2 regions of the Janthinobacterium sp. GW821-FHT03C10 genome follow, and region 1 is predicted to be linked to the other one. Evidence: riboswitches for the same ligand, from Rfam matches in the RefSeq annotation. Region 1 holds a riboswitch; the other holds the start of a gene.

What was found. A riboswitch is a leader RNA that binds a small molecule or an ion and turns the genes downstream of it on or off. The one in region 1 is predicted to bind thiamine pyrophosphate.
Region 2: another riboswitch for thiamine pyrophosphate. It lies ahead of AC07VH_RS09435 (TonB-dependent siderophore receptor); the one in region 1 lies ahead of thiC (phosphomethylpyrimidine synthase ThiC).

What each region holds. Positions count from the first base shown of each region.
Region 1 is NZ_JBWKUN010000008.1:137,756-145,169, reverse strand. It holds gene AC07VH_RS24295 (S-(hydroxymethyl)glutathione dehydrogenase/class III alcohol dehydrogenase) at 1-324, opposite strand, end outside; gene AC07VH_RS24290 (ANTAR domain-containing response regulator) at 415-1,047, opposite strand; gene thiE (thiamine phosphate synthase) at 1,126-1,749, opposite strand; gene thiD (bifunctional hydroxymethylpyrimidine kinase/phosphomethylpyrimidine kinase) at 1,759-2,514, opposite strand; gene AC07VH_RS24275 (thiazole synthase) at 2,523-3,317, opposite strand; gene thiS (sulfur carrier protein ThiS) at 3,333-3,536, opposite strand; gene thiC (phosphomethylpyrimidine synthase ThiC) at 3,557-5,470, opposite strand; TPP riboswitch at 5,550-5,665, opposite strand; gene AC07VH_RS24260 (hypothetical protein) at 5,774-6,028, opposite strand; gene AC07VH_RS24255 (response regulator) at 6,067-6,873, opposite strand; gene AC07VH_RS24250 (hybrid sensor histidine kinase/response regulator) at 6,902-7,414, opposite strand, start outside.
Region 2 is NZ_JBWKUN010000002.1:351,524-358,937, reverse strand. It holds gene AC07VH_RS09445 (AAA family ATPase) at 1-237, shown strand, start outside; gene AC07VH_RS09440 (alpha/beta hydrolase family protein) at 234-2,330, opposite strand; gene AC07VH_RS09435 (TonB-dependent siderophore receptor) at 2,343-4,490, opposite strand; TPP riboswitch at 4,577-4,674, opposite strand; gene AC07VH_RS09430 (iron-containing alcohol dehydrogenase) at 4,741-5,898, opposite strand; gene AC07VH_RS09425 (ferritin family protein) at 6,041-6,346, shown strand; gene AC07VH_RS09420 (Imm26 family immunity protein) at 6,440-6,919, shown strand; gene AC07VH_RS09415 (sensor histidine kinase family protein) at 7,163-7,414, opposite strand, start outside.

The DNA.
Region 1 (7,414 bases):
CGATTGGCACAGGTTGGTTTTTTGCGACAGGCAGAATTTGCACTGGCGGCACTCCGGCGTGTACAGGGGGATGACGTGGTCATCCTTCTTCAGGCTTTTCACGCCCGGGCCCACGTCGACGACGATGCCGGCACCTTCATGGCCGAGGATGGACGGGAAGATGCCTTCCGGATCGGCGCCCGACAGAGTGTAGTAATCGGTATGGCAAATGCCCGTGGCCTTGATTTCGACCAGTACCTCGCCCTCGCGCGGGCCGGCCAGATCGACTTCTTCAATGGTCAACGGGGCGCCCGCCTTCCAGGCAATCGCTGCTTTGGTTTTCATGTGTGTCCTGTCTATGGTTGAACCAGGCGCGCCAGCGCGCCGTATCGCCACATCATAGCAAGGCAGGCATGCGGGCGCGAGAGGATACGCTTACTTGGTCTTTGCCCGGTTCAAAAATGCGCCATGCAAGCCGTTCAGGGTTTCCTCGGCCAGCAGCAGCTGGCTGGCGATTTCATTGATCTTGCGGCGGCTGGAACGGGCGTGGTCGCGCAGCACCTCGAACGCCGTGTTGCGGTCCGTCTGGAATTTGCCCATCAGCAAACCCACGGCCAGGCTCGTTTCGCGTCCCGCGGCCAGCGCCGCGTTCAGGTTCAGCTCGGTGCGCCGCAGCTGGCGGATCTCGTCCGCACGGGCCAGGCCCGCTTCGAACGCGGGCATCAAACGGCCTTCATCGACGGGTTTGACGACATAGCCGACGGCGCCGTAGGCGGCCGCCTGCTTGCCCGATTCGCTGTCGCCGCTGCCGGACAGGAACATGAACGGCACGGCCGTCTCGCCATGCAGGCGCTTGGCCAGTTCCAGGCCGGACATGCCCGGCATGTGGATGTCGAGCAAGGCCAGGTCCGGCTCGCGCTGGGCGATCAGCTGCAGCGCCACTTCGGCCGAATGGGCCAGGGCCGTTTCATAACCGGCATGGCGCAGGACTTCGCCGAGGAATTCCAACAGGAGCTGGTCATCGTCAACGATCAGGATAAGGCGTTTCGCGGCGGCTGGCTGACTCATGGGTGGGGGACCTCGGTAATGAATGATGTTCTTATTATATGCCGATTATTGCCCCAAACCAGCCCTGCACGTCCATGCTCATACCGCGAACAAGTGGTTGAATTGCTGCACCGCAATATTCACATCGTCCGCCTCGTATGCATTGTTAAAGACGCTGCTGATGGCGGCCACCATGTCGGCGCCACGCGCCACCAGCGGCGCCGCGTTCTCCGGCGTCATGCCGCCGATCACCACGCACGGCAAGGCGATCTCGCGCTTGGCCTGCAGCACGATATCCAGGGGCGTCGTCACCGGATACTTTTTCACCAGCGAGGGATAAAAACCGCCGAAGGCCACATAGCTGGCGCCGCCCGCCTCAGCCGTCCGTGCCAGGGCCATGTCGCCATAGCAGGAAGCGCCGACGATCTTGTCCTTGCCCAGGCGCGCGCGCGCCTGCGCCACGGACGCGTCCGTGCCGCCCACGTGCACGCCATCGGCGTCGAGCTCTTCGCACAGTTCGATAAAATCGTTGATGATGAAGGGCACGCCATACTTGCGGGCCAGGGCCAGCAAGGCGCCCGCCTGCTCGCGCCGCTGCGGCGCCTCGGCGCTCTTGTGGCGGTATTGCAGCAGGGCCACGCCTGCCTGCAAGGCTTGCTCGCTCACGTCGAGCAGGCGGTCGGTCTCATCCCAGTTCGGGGTGACCAGATACAGTCCACGCATGATATTTCCTTATTGAATGAATCGTTGCGGCATGAGTTGACCTGGCGCAATCGCATACGCGCCGGCCAGGGCCGCATGGCAATAGCTTTGCGCCAGATCCAGCGCTTCAGGCAGCGCCTGTCCCAGCGCCAGATGCGCCGCGATGGCCGAGGCCAGGGTGCAGCCGCTGCCGTGAAACTCGCCGGACAAGCGCGGCCAGCGCCATTCGCGCTCCCCGCCGACGCTATCGAAGCAGCGGTTGACGACCGTCTCGCCCTCGCCGTGGCCGCCCGTCACCAGCACGTGCTGGCAGCCTTGCGCCCGCAAGGCTGCTTCGCCGCCGAGGGCCGCCGCCTCCGGCCCGTTCGGTACGATCACGGTCGTCACCGGCAGCAAGGGCGCCAGCGCCAGCACGGCATCGTCCCGGCTGAGCACGTCGCCATGGCCGCTGGCCAGCACGGGATCGAGCACCACGGGCAAGCTTGGGCGGGCCAGCCGCAATTGCGCGATCAGCTGCGCAATGACGGCAGCGTTCGCCGCACTGCCCGGGATACCGATCTTCACGGCATCGATGGCGATCTTGTCGATCAGCGCCAGCGCCTGCCGGCGCAGCAGCTCCGGCGCCACAGGCTCGACAGCAAACACGCGGTCATTGTCCTGCACCGTCAGCGCCGTAATCACGGGCAAGGCATGCGCGCCCTGCGCCGCAATCGCGACAATATCGGCGGCGATGCCGGCCCCGCCCGACGGGTCGACGCCGGCAAACACGAGCACGGTGCGGTGCATCGGCACCATCACGCCAGGCGGCCCGCCATCGGCGACGATGGGGAAGCGGCAAATTTGCGAGGCATGCGTCCCGCCAGGAACGCTTCGCGCCCGGCCCGCACGGCCAGCTTCATGGCGCGCGCCATGCGCACGGGGTCGCGCGCGCCGGCAATGGCCGTGTTCATCAGCACGCCATCGCAGCCGAGTTCCATGGCAATCGCTGCATCCGACGCCGTGCCCACGCCCGCGTCCACCAGCACAGGCACCTTGGCCTGGTCGATGATCAAGGACAAATTCCACGGATTCAGGATGCCCATGCCCGAGCCGATCAGGGACGCCAGCGGCATGACGGCCACGCAGCCGATGTCTTCCAGAATCTTCGCCTGGATGGGGTCATCGCTGCAGTAGACCATCACGTCAAAGCCATCCTTGACCAGCGCCTCGGCCGCGATCAAGGTTTCCGGCATGTGCGGGAACAGGGTCTTTTCATCGCCCAGCACTTCCAGCTTGACCAGGTTGCGCCCGCCCAGCAGCTCGCGCGCCAGCTGCAGGGTGTACACGGCATCTTTCGCGTTGTAGCAGCCGGCCGTGTTCGGCAGTATCGTGTACTGGTCCGGCGGCACGAAGTCGAGCAGGCTGGGCGCGTTCGGGTCCTGGCCAATGTTGACCCGGCGAATCGCCACCGTGATGATCTGCGCCTCGGCAGCGTCCGTCGCTTCGCGCGTCTGCGGCAAATCCTTGTACTTGCCGCTGCCCACCAGCAAGCGCGATTGATATTGCTTGCCTGCGATGGTCAGCAGGTCGTTGTTATTATTACTGTTCATTGCTTTTTCCTTAGTTCAGCCGCCGCCGATGGCGCGCACGATCTCTACTTGGTCTTGCGTTTGCAAGACCTGTCCCGGCCACGCCTTGCGCGGCACGACGTTGCGGTTGACGGCCAGCGCCAGCGCCTGGTTTTCCAGCGACAGCGCGGCAATCAATTGATCGAGTGTCTGCCCGGGCGGCACCTGGTGCGGCGCGCCGTTGAGCGTGATGGATATCAATGCAGGCATCACGCTCTCCTTCAGACCTTGCGGTACAGCTCGGCGCCGTTCTTGATGAACTCGATGGCCTTGATTTCCATGCCCTGCTGGAGCGCCTTGTCTTCCGCGATGCCCATGCCGGCCGCGTATTCGCGCACTTCCTGCGTGATCTTCATCGAACAGAAGTGGGGGCCGCACATGGAGCAGAAATGCGCCACCTTGGCCGAATCCTTGGGCAAGGTTTCATCGTGGAATTCGCGCGCCTTGTCCGGGTCCAGGCCGATGTTGAACTGGTCGTCCCAGCGGAATTCGAAGCGGGCTTTCGACAGGGCATTGTCGCGGATCTGTGCGCCCGGATGGCCTTTCGCCAGGTCGGCCGCATGCGCCGCAATCTTGTAGGTGATGATGCCATCCTTGACGTCCGCCTTGTTGGGCAAGCCCAGGTGCTCCTTCGGCGTCACGTAGCACAGCATGGCCGTGCCGTACCAGCCGATCATGGCCGCGCCGATGCCGGACGTGATGTGGTCGTAACCGGGCGCGATGTCGGTCGTCAATGGCCCCAGCGTGTAGAACGGCGCTTCGCCGCACTGCTCCAGCTGCAGGTCCATGTTTTCTTTAATGAGTTGCATCGGCACGTGGCCCGGGCCTTCGATCATCACCTGCACATCGTGTTTCCAGGCAACCTGCGTCAGTTCGCCCAGGGTCTTCAGTTCGCCCAGCTGCGCTTCGTCGTTGGCGTCGTAGATGGAGCCGGGGCGCAAGCCGTCGCCCAGCGAGAACGACACGTCGTACGCCTTCATGATTTCGCAGATCTCTTCGAAATGCGTGTACAGGAACGATTCCTGGTGGTGCGCCAAACACCATTTCGCCATGATGGAACCGCCGCGCGAGACGATGCCCGTCAGGCGCTTGGCCGTCATCGGCACGTAGCGCAGCAGCACGCCCGCGTGGATGGTGAAGTAATCGACGCCCTGCTCGGCCTGCTCGATGAGGGTGTCGCGGAAGATTTCCCACGTCAGATCTTCGGCCTTCCCGTTGACCTTTTCCAGCGCCTGGTAGATGGGCACGGTGCCGATGGGCACGGGGCTGTTGCGCACGATCCATTCGCGCGTCTCGTGGATGTGTTTACCCGTGGACAGATCCATGACGTTGTCGCCGCCCCAGCGGATGGCCCAGGTCATTTTTTCCACTTCCTCGCCGATCGACGAGGTGACGGCGGAATTGCCGATGTTTGCGTTGATTTTCACCAGGAAATTGCGACCGATGATCATCGGCTCGACTTCCGGGTGGTTGATGTTGGCGGGAATGATGGCGCGGCCGCGGGCGATTTCCTCGCGCACGAATTCCGGCGTGATTTCCGCCGGGATGCTGGCGCCGAAGGACTGGCCCGGATGCTGGCGGCCCATCAGGTCGGCCAGGCGCTCACCCATGGGGCCGGAAGCTTTCAGTTCGCGCAAATACTCCTGGCGGCGCATGTTTTCGCGGATGGCCACGAATTCCATTTCCGGCGTGATGATGCCTTGGCGCGCGTAATGCATTTGCGTGACGTTCTTGCCGGCGATGGCGCGGCGCGGCTTGCGGTGCAGATTGAAACGCAACTCGGCCAGCTTCGGGTCCGCCAGGCGGGCGATGCCGTAGTCGGAGGTGGGGCCGGGCAATTCTTCCGTGTCGGCCCGCTCCATGATCCACGGCAGGCGCGGCGTGTCGAGGCCGGAGCGGATGTCGATCTGCACGTCCGGGTCCGTGTAGGGGCCGGAGGTGTCGTAGACGTAGATGGGCGGATTCTTTTCGCCGCCGAACGACGCTTCCGTGTCGGACTGGCTGATTTCGCGCATGGGCACGCGGATGTCGGGGCGGCTGCCTTCGACGTAGATCTTGCGCGAATTGGGCAGCGGCGCGATGGCGGCTTCGTCGACCGTGGCGGTGGCGGAGAGGAATTTCGGGTTGGCGTTCATTTTGGCTCCTTGGCTAGACTATTTTTAAGCCTGGAGCCAGCTAAGGAGGTTCGGAATTACGCACGCGGAAAGGCGGGGTGCGTTCATCCTAAAGCTTCCCTTCGCTGGCATTATCCAGATCAGGTTCGGAGGGTATTTCTCACCCGCGCTTGCACTGTGTTTTCACAGCGAAAGGCAGGACCCCTAGCGTTTGCCGCCTTGCGGCAGCGAGCCAATTATACGCGGTTCGCGCCGCGTGGCCAGATGATTTCTTGCCGGTGTCGTGTTTGCGCATCTGCTGCAATGCAGCAGACGGCGTCGCGCTTATTTCTTCTTGCCCCAGCGCCAGGCGGTCGGTTCGCCCTTCAGCTGGCAGATGAAAATGAGCACGGCGACGATGGCCACTTCATACACGATATAGCCGACGAGCATGGTTTGCGGCGGGAACAGGAAGGCGCCGCAGGCGAACAGCGCCAGCGCGGCCAGAAACACCAGCCAGCCCTGCCAGGTGATGGGCAAGCCCCAGCCCCAGCCATAGGTCTTGGCGGGGAACCAGTAGGAGGGAGATTTGTCAGTCATGATTTTTCCTGGTCAATATCAATACCGCCAAGTATAAATCACGCTCCCCGCAAGCGCTCCGTGACATCGAGGCCGATGCCGCGGTAGCCGATGAAGCGGCTGCCATTGTCGAACATCGGTTCGCCGCTGACCTGCAGATACTGCGTGCTGCCGTCGAGGTTGGTGCGGCTGTAGATGAAATCGAGGAACGGTTCGCGCGCGGCGATCTTGGCGTCGAGCAAGGCGCGCTCGGTGGCGTTCCAGCGCTGCGGCTCTTCCTCGCTGCCGATGCCCAGCATTTCAGCCACGGGGCCGGAAAAGCGCGTCAAATTGCCCTGCGCATCCTGCTCCCAGTACCAGTCGGACGACAGTTCCGTGAAGCGCTGGAAGCGCGCTTCGCTTTCGCGCAGCTCCGCCGTGCGGTCTTCCACCATCTGTTCCAGCGACTTGTTGTATTCGGCCAGCTTCTGATACAGCAAGCGCACTTCCAGCATGTTGTGGATGCGCGTCTTGACTTCCACCAGGTCGAAGGGCTTGCTGACGAAATCCTTGGCGCCCGCCTGCAGGGCGCGCAGCTTATGGCCGGGCTGGGCCGTGATCACCAGCACGGGCAGGTAGCTGCCCGCCTCGATGTCGCGCAAGCCTTCCATGACTTCGAAGCCATCCATTTCCGGCATCTGCAGGTCGAGCAGGATCAGGTCGTAGCGGTGCTGCTGGTGCAGCGCGCGCACGGCTTGCGGGTCCATGGTGGAGGTGATGCGCGTGTAGCCGGCATTGCGCAGCACCTGTTCCAGCAGCATGACGTTCGCCTCCTGGTCATCGACGATGAGGATGCTGGCGTTCAGGATCTCGGTGGCTTGAAGCATGGCGGTATTCCTAAAATTGAGTGCTGAATCAGCGTATTGCGTGAGTGTCGTCGGCCAGGCCGTGCGCGGCTGCATGGTGCAGGGCCACGTCGAGCGCGTCCATGAATTCGACGACCTTGATCGGCTTGGTCAGATAGCGGAAGAAGCCCGCTTGCAAGCCTTTTTCGATGTCGCGCGGCACGGCGTTGGCCGACAGGGCCATGACGGGAATGTGGCGGGTGAGGGGATCATCATGCAGGATGTGCAGCGCGCCGTAGCCGCTGATGCCGGGCAGGTTGATATCCATCAGGATCACGTCGGGCTGGTAGGTGCGCGCCAGGTCGATGCCCAGGTGCGCATCGATGGCCGTCAGCAGTTTCAAGTCGCTGCGGCGGGCGATCAATTGCTCGACCAGCGCCAGGTTGGCGGGATTGTCTTCCACGTACAGCAAGGTGCGCAGGCTTTCCTGCGGCTCCTGCACCTGCGGCAGCGCATCGCCGTCGCCCAGCACCAGTGCCGGCGCGCTGCTGGCGGCCAGCTCGAACCAGAACGTGGTGCCCAC
Region 2 (7,414 bases), on a different contig from region 1:
GCGCTGGCCGCCGGCCATCAATACCACGCGACCATCGTGACTGCCCCCGACAGCCCCTGGACGCCAGACGGTTTGCAGCGCGAATCGGAAGCCGTGCGCCAGCTGATCTACCGCTATCTGCTCGACGAGCTGGACGCGCGCGGCATCGCCTACCTGCTGGTCAACGGTCCACTCGCGCAGCGCTTGAAGCAGGTTGACGGCTGGATGGCGAGGGCTGCGGCAGTCCTGCAGCGTTAAGGCCTGCCAATATGCTGGTGCAGGAATGCTTCCAGTTTCCGATACATCGCGGTGGCGTTGCGCGTCTTGTAAAAGCCATGCCCCTCGTCTTCCACCATCATCCACTCAGGCGCGTTATTGGCGGCAATCAGCGCCTTGCGCATCAGCTCGGCCTGCACGGGCGGCGTGGTCTCATCCTTGTCGCCATGGATGAGCAACACCGGCACCTTGATCCGCTGCGCTTGCTGGCTCGGTGAAATGGCATCGAGTTCGCGTGTATCCTCGCCCAGATAGTCCTGGAACTCGCGCCGCACATACTTGAGGCGGCGCGTCATGGGGGCGTCCTGCAGCAGCTTCAGTTCATACGCGCCGGCATAGCCAATCGCGCATTTGAAGGCGCCAGGCGCACGGACAGGCAGCATCATGGCCGCATACGCGCCGAAGCTGGCGCCATACGAACAGACGCGGCTGGCATCGACTTCACCCTGCGCCAGTACGGCCGCGAGGCCATCGAGGATGTCATCCTGGATCAGCGTACCCCATTGGCGATAGCCGGCGCGCCGGAACCGCTCGCCGCGACCATCGGAGCCACGGTAATTTACCTGCAGCACCGCATAGCCGCGGCTGGCAAGGAATTGGGCGTCGCTATCGAAATACCAGGTGTCGGCGATGCCGTGCGGGCCGCCATGGGGCATCACCACCAGAGGCAGCTTGACGCCGGGAGCATGCTTCGGCATGGTCACGTAGCCATGCAGGTCCAGTCCGTCACGTGCCTTGAAGGCAATCGGCCGGCGCGGGGCCATCTGTTCCGGATCGATGTCGGCCATGGTCGCATACAGCAGGTCGGCCTTGTTGCTGGCTTTGTGATACAGGTAATAGCTGCCCGGATCGCGGTCGTTGGAAACGGCAAACAGCAAGGTGGCGCCATCGTCCGTGAAATTGATGAACTGGACATGATCGTCCGGAAACGAGGCGCTCAATTGCTGGTGCAGTCTGGCGCTATCGCTGGCAGGATCGACGTACACGGTGCGTGGCCTGCCGATGTCGATGACGACGGCAAATGGCGTGTCGTCGGGCGCCAGCATGGCAGTTCTGACGTCGCCGACGGCATCCTGCGCCAGGACAGTTTGTTTGCCGCTGGCAAGTTCTTGACGTATCAGCGAATACGGGCCGTTATCGTTGTTCTGAAAGGCGAAAAACGCGCTGTCGTCCGGCGTGAACTGGAATGGAATGAAATTCCTGCCTTTTTGCATCGTATGCAGACGCCATTCGCTGCTGGCATCGTCATAGCGATACAAGATGGGAGTGAGCTCGTCGTTCCAGCCATAGGCAAAACGTGGCACCTGATTATTCTGCAAGATGTAACTCAGCCGCGGCGCAGCAATATTGGCGATCAGCTTGCGCACGCCCTGTTTGCTGTCCACGTCATACAGCATCGAGCGGTCGCGATCCCAGTCCTGGGCGGACAGAAAGACATGGCCCGTGCGCGGCCGGGGAATGGTATTGATATAGGCGTAGCCATAATCATCCTGATACTGTCCGCGGCTTGATGAGCGAAACATTTCATAGCCATACAAATATTCCTGCTTGTTGCCGTCGAGGTCAAAGGCGAGGATTTCTCCCGTCGACATGGGCTTTTCGAGGGAGCCTTGTTCCTCGCCCTTGCGCATGACGAGGCGCCGGTTGTTCAGCCAGAAGTAGCTCATCGGCACTTCAAAGATACGCAGGCGCAGCGTGCCGACCAGTTGCATCTCGGGCAGGCTGTAGATCCCGATGGTGGGAACCATGCGTTCACCCTGGGGAACTTGCACCGTCACGGCCAAATGCTTGCCATCTGGCGAAAGCCGCAGCTTACTGACGGCATCGCGCTTGGTGAAGTGTTCGATGGGGATGAGTCGCTCTGCCGACCAGGCAGCGCTGGCCGCCAAAGTCGGGAACAGGACGGCGACGAGTAAGGGCAAGGCGCGTGGCAATGTAGGCATCGGCAAGGGTGGGTAGTTGCAAATAATGATATTTATTGTAGCAATAAAATCAATTCCTATTAGGAAATATTTCCAGCTTCCTCGCCATCCTCGCCGTCGTCCCCGTGCCAGGTCTCTTGCGCCCAGGATCAATCTTTACAGGAATTAAAAATCGAACTGCGCCGACACCTTTAAGGTGCGGCTGGCGCCCGGGTACAGGTAGCCGTCGGACTCCGGCGTCACGTCGCGCCAGTAGAACTTGTCGGCCACGTTGTTGACGGCGGCGCGCAGCACGGCACGCGTGCCGGCGATGCGCGTGGCGTAAGCGGCGCCCAGGTTGAACACGTGGTATGACGGCACGAAGGTCGTGTTGTTGTACTCAAACGCTTTCTTGCCCGCATATTCCCAGCTGCCGTTCACGCTCAAGCCCGCCACCTGTTGCACGGCGTAGTCCGCATGCACTGCCGCCTTGAAGGCGGGCACGTTGGGCACGCGCTTGCCGTCGAGGTCCGCATTGCCCGTGCCTGACTGCTGGCTGTTCAGGGCCGTCACGGAAGCGCCCAGGCTCAGGTTGGACGATGCCTTGCCCTGAGCCGACAATTCCAGGCCGCGGTGCTGGGCCTGGCCTTCGCGCACGAAGTAGCCGGCCGTATTCTGGAATTCCAGGCCCTTGCGGATCTGGAACAGGCTGGCCGCCAGCATGAAGTCCGGCGTCACATCCATCTTGGCGCCCAATTCGATCTGCTTCGAGCGGCTCGGCGACAGTTCTTCGTTGGCATTCATCGCCTTGCGGTCGGCCGTGCCGCCATGTTCCATGCCCTGCGAATAGGCCGCATACACGGACACATTGTCGAGCGGAGTGTAGACGAGCGAGACGTTCGGCAGCAGGAAGTCGTGCTTGGCGCGGATTTCCGTGTCGGCCTTCAGCACGTACTGGTAGCCGTCGACATTGATCTGGCGCAAGCCGCCATGCAGCTTCCAGTTCGGCGCCAGGCTGACGATATCCTGCACGAAGACGGAGTTTTCCGTATCCTTGCGCACCAGGCGCACGGGACCCGTGACGCCGGGCGACGTGCCGACGATCTGCGGCTGGTAGATATTGCTCACGCCCACCCAGTCGTACACGTACAGGCCGGCGCGGTCCTTGCGGCGGAAGGTCGAGACGCCGGCCGTGAAGTCGTGGCGCAGGGAACCGGTGGCGAACTTGCCCTGGATCATGGCTTGCGCGCTCAGCGGCTTTTTCGTCTCGCCCAGGCTGCGGTAGTCGTACACGTCGTAATCGCCATTGCCGCAGAAGCCGGGGTACAGGTCTTGTCCGCTGCAGCCGTACGGGAAGGCCGTGTAGTCGTCGCGCTTGAACGAGTGCTGGTTGGCCGACAGGGTGGCGTGCCAGTCGTCATTGAAGGCGTACTGGAAGCGCAGGCCGATATTGCTGGTGACGGTTTCCACGGGGCGCGTCCACGGCTGCAGGTTGAGCATGGCGTCGGCGCTGATGCCGGTTGGTAAGGTTTTATTGTTCAGCAGCTGGAAGCCGGGCGCCGTGGCCTGCGCCTTGTCCTGGTAGTCGGCATCGAGCTGCAGCAGGGCTTGCGGCGAAATCTGCCAGTCGAAGGCGCCGGAAATGAACTTGCGGTTGCCGTCCGCGCCCTTGATGTAGGAGCGCAGGCGTTCGGCCGCCACGTTGACCCGGTAGCCGAAGCGCGTGTCTTCCAGGCGTCCGCCCAGGTCGACGGCGCCGTACAAGGTGCCCCGTTCGCGCGTTTCCACGGTCACCGTGCGCAGCGGCGCGGCGGTGGGGCGCTTGACGATGAAGTCGATCACGCCGCCCGGCGCGGCCACGCCCGCCTGCAAACCGGCCAGGCCTTTCAGCACTTCGATGCGTTCCTTGTTTTCCAGCGGAATTTGCGTGTCGCCAGGAATGGCCACGCCATCCTTGCGGTAGCTGGAATTGTTGTCGAGCTTGAAGCCGCGGATCGTAAACTGTTCCGCATAACCGACGGCGTTGTAGGCATCGTTGATGCTGGCGTCGAGCTTGACGGCATCGCTGAGATTGCGGATTTGCAAGTCCTGCATGTCTTTTTGCGAAATGACGGTGACGGACGCGGGCGTCTGCAGCAGCGGCGCGTCGGAAAAGCCACCCACGGAGGCGCGCTTGGCGGCCGGCGCCTTGCTGGCCGTGACGACGACTTCGGCCATGCTTTGCGCCTGCGGGTCGGCGGCTTCGGTGGTGTCATTCGCGGCGAAGGCCGGCGCGGCAAACGCGTGCAGGATGGCCAGTGTCAGGACGGAAACAGATAAATTCGGTGTGGACATAGATTGCTCGTGGTTCAAGCCGGCTCTGGGAAAGAGCACGGCAGGCTGCTTGTTCGGCTGGCGCCAACGCAGGAGCTATCAAAGGAGGGAGGTACTTTGCGCTTTCCTTCGCTGGCATTATCCAGATCAGGTACGAAGGGTATCTCTCACCCGGATGACTGCTCCAGGACCCCTAGCGAACTGACAGCTTAGCATGAAGCACGGCCGGCTGTCCCCCTGGCCGACCGTTTTACAACAGTGTGGCGCGAATCTATAAACTGAGTTCCAGCACCTTGCGGCTGACGGCCGGCGTCACTTCGCGCTGTTCGCCCAGCGCCGTCATGCCATGCGCTTCCAGGGCGGACACGACGGCGTCCACGCTGGCATGGTTCAGGCCATAGTCGGCCAGGCGCGTCTTGACGCCCATATGGCGGAAGAAGAATTCCGTGCGCGCGATGGCGGCCTCGATGCGGCCATCCTCGTCGCCGCCATCGAGGCCCCACACACGGGCCGCGTATTGCAGCAGCTTGGCGCGCTTGGCCTGCTTGCGCACGCGCAACATGCTGGGCAGGATGATGGCCAGCGTCTGCGCATGATCGAGCTCGTACAGGGCCGTCAATTCGTGGCCGATGGCGTGCGTGGACCAGTCCTGCGGCACGCCCACGCCGATCAGGCCGTTCAAGGCCAGGGTGGCGCTCCACATCACGTTGGCGCGCACGTCGTAGTCGTCCGGGTGCGACAGGGCTTTCGGGCCTTCCTCGATCAGGGTCAATAAAATGCCTTCGGCGAAGCGGTCCTGCACGGACGCGTTCACGGGATAGGTCAGGTACTGCTCCATCACATGCGCAAACGCATCGACGACGCCATTGCCCACCTGGCGCAACGGCAAGGTGAACGTCTTCGACGGGTCCAGCACGGAGAATTTCGGATACACCTTGCGGCTCATGAACGAGCGCTTTTCCTGCGTGGCCTTGCGCGTGATCACGGCCGAGCCGTTCATTTCGGAACCCGTGGCCGGCAAGGTGAGCACCGTGCCGAAGGGCAGGGCGGCCTCGACGATCTTGCCGCCCTTCGCCAGGATGTCCCACGCTACGCCCTCGTGCAGGGCGGCGGCGGCGATGAACTTGGTGCCGTCGACCACGGAGCCGCCGCCGACGGCCAGCAGGAAATCGATGCGCTCGCTTTTCACCATGGCCACGGCCTGCATCAGGGTTTCATAGCTGGGATTGGGTTCGATGCCGGCAAATTCCAGCACCGTGTGGCCGGCCAGCGCCGCCCTGACTTCATCGTAGACGCCGTTCTGCTTGATGCTGCCGCCGCCGTAGGTCATCAGGACCCGCGCCTGCGGCGGGATCAGGCCGGCGATGGCGGCGATCTGGCCCTGGCCGAAGAGGATTTGCGTCGGATTGTAAAAGTCGAAATTGAACATGGGGCTCCCGCTGCCGAGGTGTAGGCTGTTGCTGAGTCATGATTATGGCCGAACGGGTGAAATCGTGTCGTGGACGCTTGAGCTTTTCGCCCGCGCGGTGGAGAATGCAGCCGATGTCACCACCACGCGAAAAGGAATGCGCATGACCACCGTCCCACTGGAAGAATCCGGCTTGCCGGCCACCGCGCTCGACATGCATCGCGCCATCGGCGCCGCCATCGCTGCGCTGCAGGCGCTGGACTTGAACAGCCAGCGTTTCGAGGCGTGCACCGACCCCGAACTGCGCCGCGTGCTGGCCCACGCGGGCGACACTAGCCGCAAGGAAGCGGCCATGCTGCTCGAATGGATGCGCCGCCGCGACGCGCGCCTGGATACGGCCATGAAGGAGGCGCTGTTCAAGGCGGGCCCGATTGTTGCCCAGTATCACTATGACGAGAAAATATTGTAACTATCGGTTTGTTGTTGTGGCGTACCATGCGCCACATGGCCTTTGCTTCGCGTAGACTGTGCCCCGAACACGATTTTGGGGGAGTCTGCAGAAATGAAATCATTACCATACCGAGAAGGCAGCTGGTTTGCCGTGCCTTTGCCGGGCGGCGGTTATGCCGTCGGCGTGGTGGCGCGTACGGCGCCTGCCGGGCGCATCATGCTGGCGTATATGTTCGGACCACGACGCGATGTCTTGCCGACACTCGATGAACTGGAAGGCTTGCGGCCGGAACAGGCCGTGCGCCGCCTGCGCACGGGCGACATGGCTCTGCTCAACGAGCGCTGGCCCCTGCTGGGCGACAGCCGCCACTGGAACCGCGACGACTGGCCCATGCCGGCGTTTATCCGCCGCAATGAATCCTTGCAGCGCGCCTGGCGCGCCAGCTATGCGGACGCCGATCCGGCCAAGCTGGACCGCGAGGAATCGATCCCCTTCGACACGCCGGGCATGGAAAGCGATTCCCTGTATGGCTACGGGGCGACGGAATTGTTGATGAGCAAATTGCTGGTGCAGGAGCAGGCGTCGGCCTGATGGCAGTCGGGCGGCGTTGGCGTTGGATGACGCACGGCGATGCCGTGCTAATCCAACCTAAATAAATCACACCGCCGGCAAACTGATCTGAAACGCCAGTAGGTGCCGGAGCCTGCATCGGGCGGCGTAGGTCGGATTAGCGAGGCCTTGCCTCGCGTAATCCGACCACATTGTTGGCCAAGGCCGCTGGTGGTGTCGGCTTACGCGCTTTGCGCTAAGCCGACCTACACCGACCAGCGCCGCTTATACCGCCGGCAAGCTGATCTGAAACGCCAGGCCGCCGCCTTCGCGGTTGCGCACCTGTAATTCGGCGCCGTGGCGCAGCAGCACGCGGTCGACGATGGCCAGGCCCAGGCCTGCGCCGTTGGCCTGCCCGCGCGCCGTGTCGAGGCGGGTGAACGGCTTCATCAGCTGCTCGATCTTTTCCGCCGGCACGCCCGTGCCGTGGTCCTGTACTTCGATGATGACCTTTTTCGCGCCGTGGCTGGTGCGCAC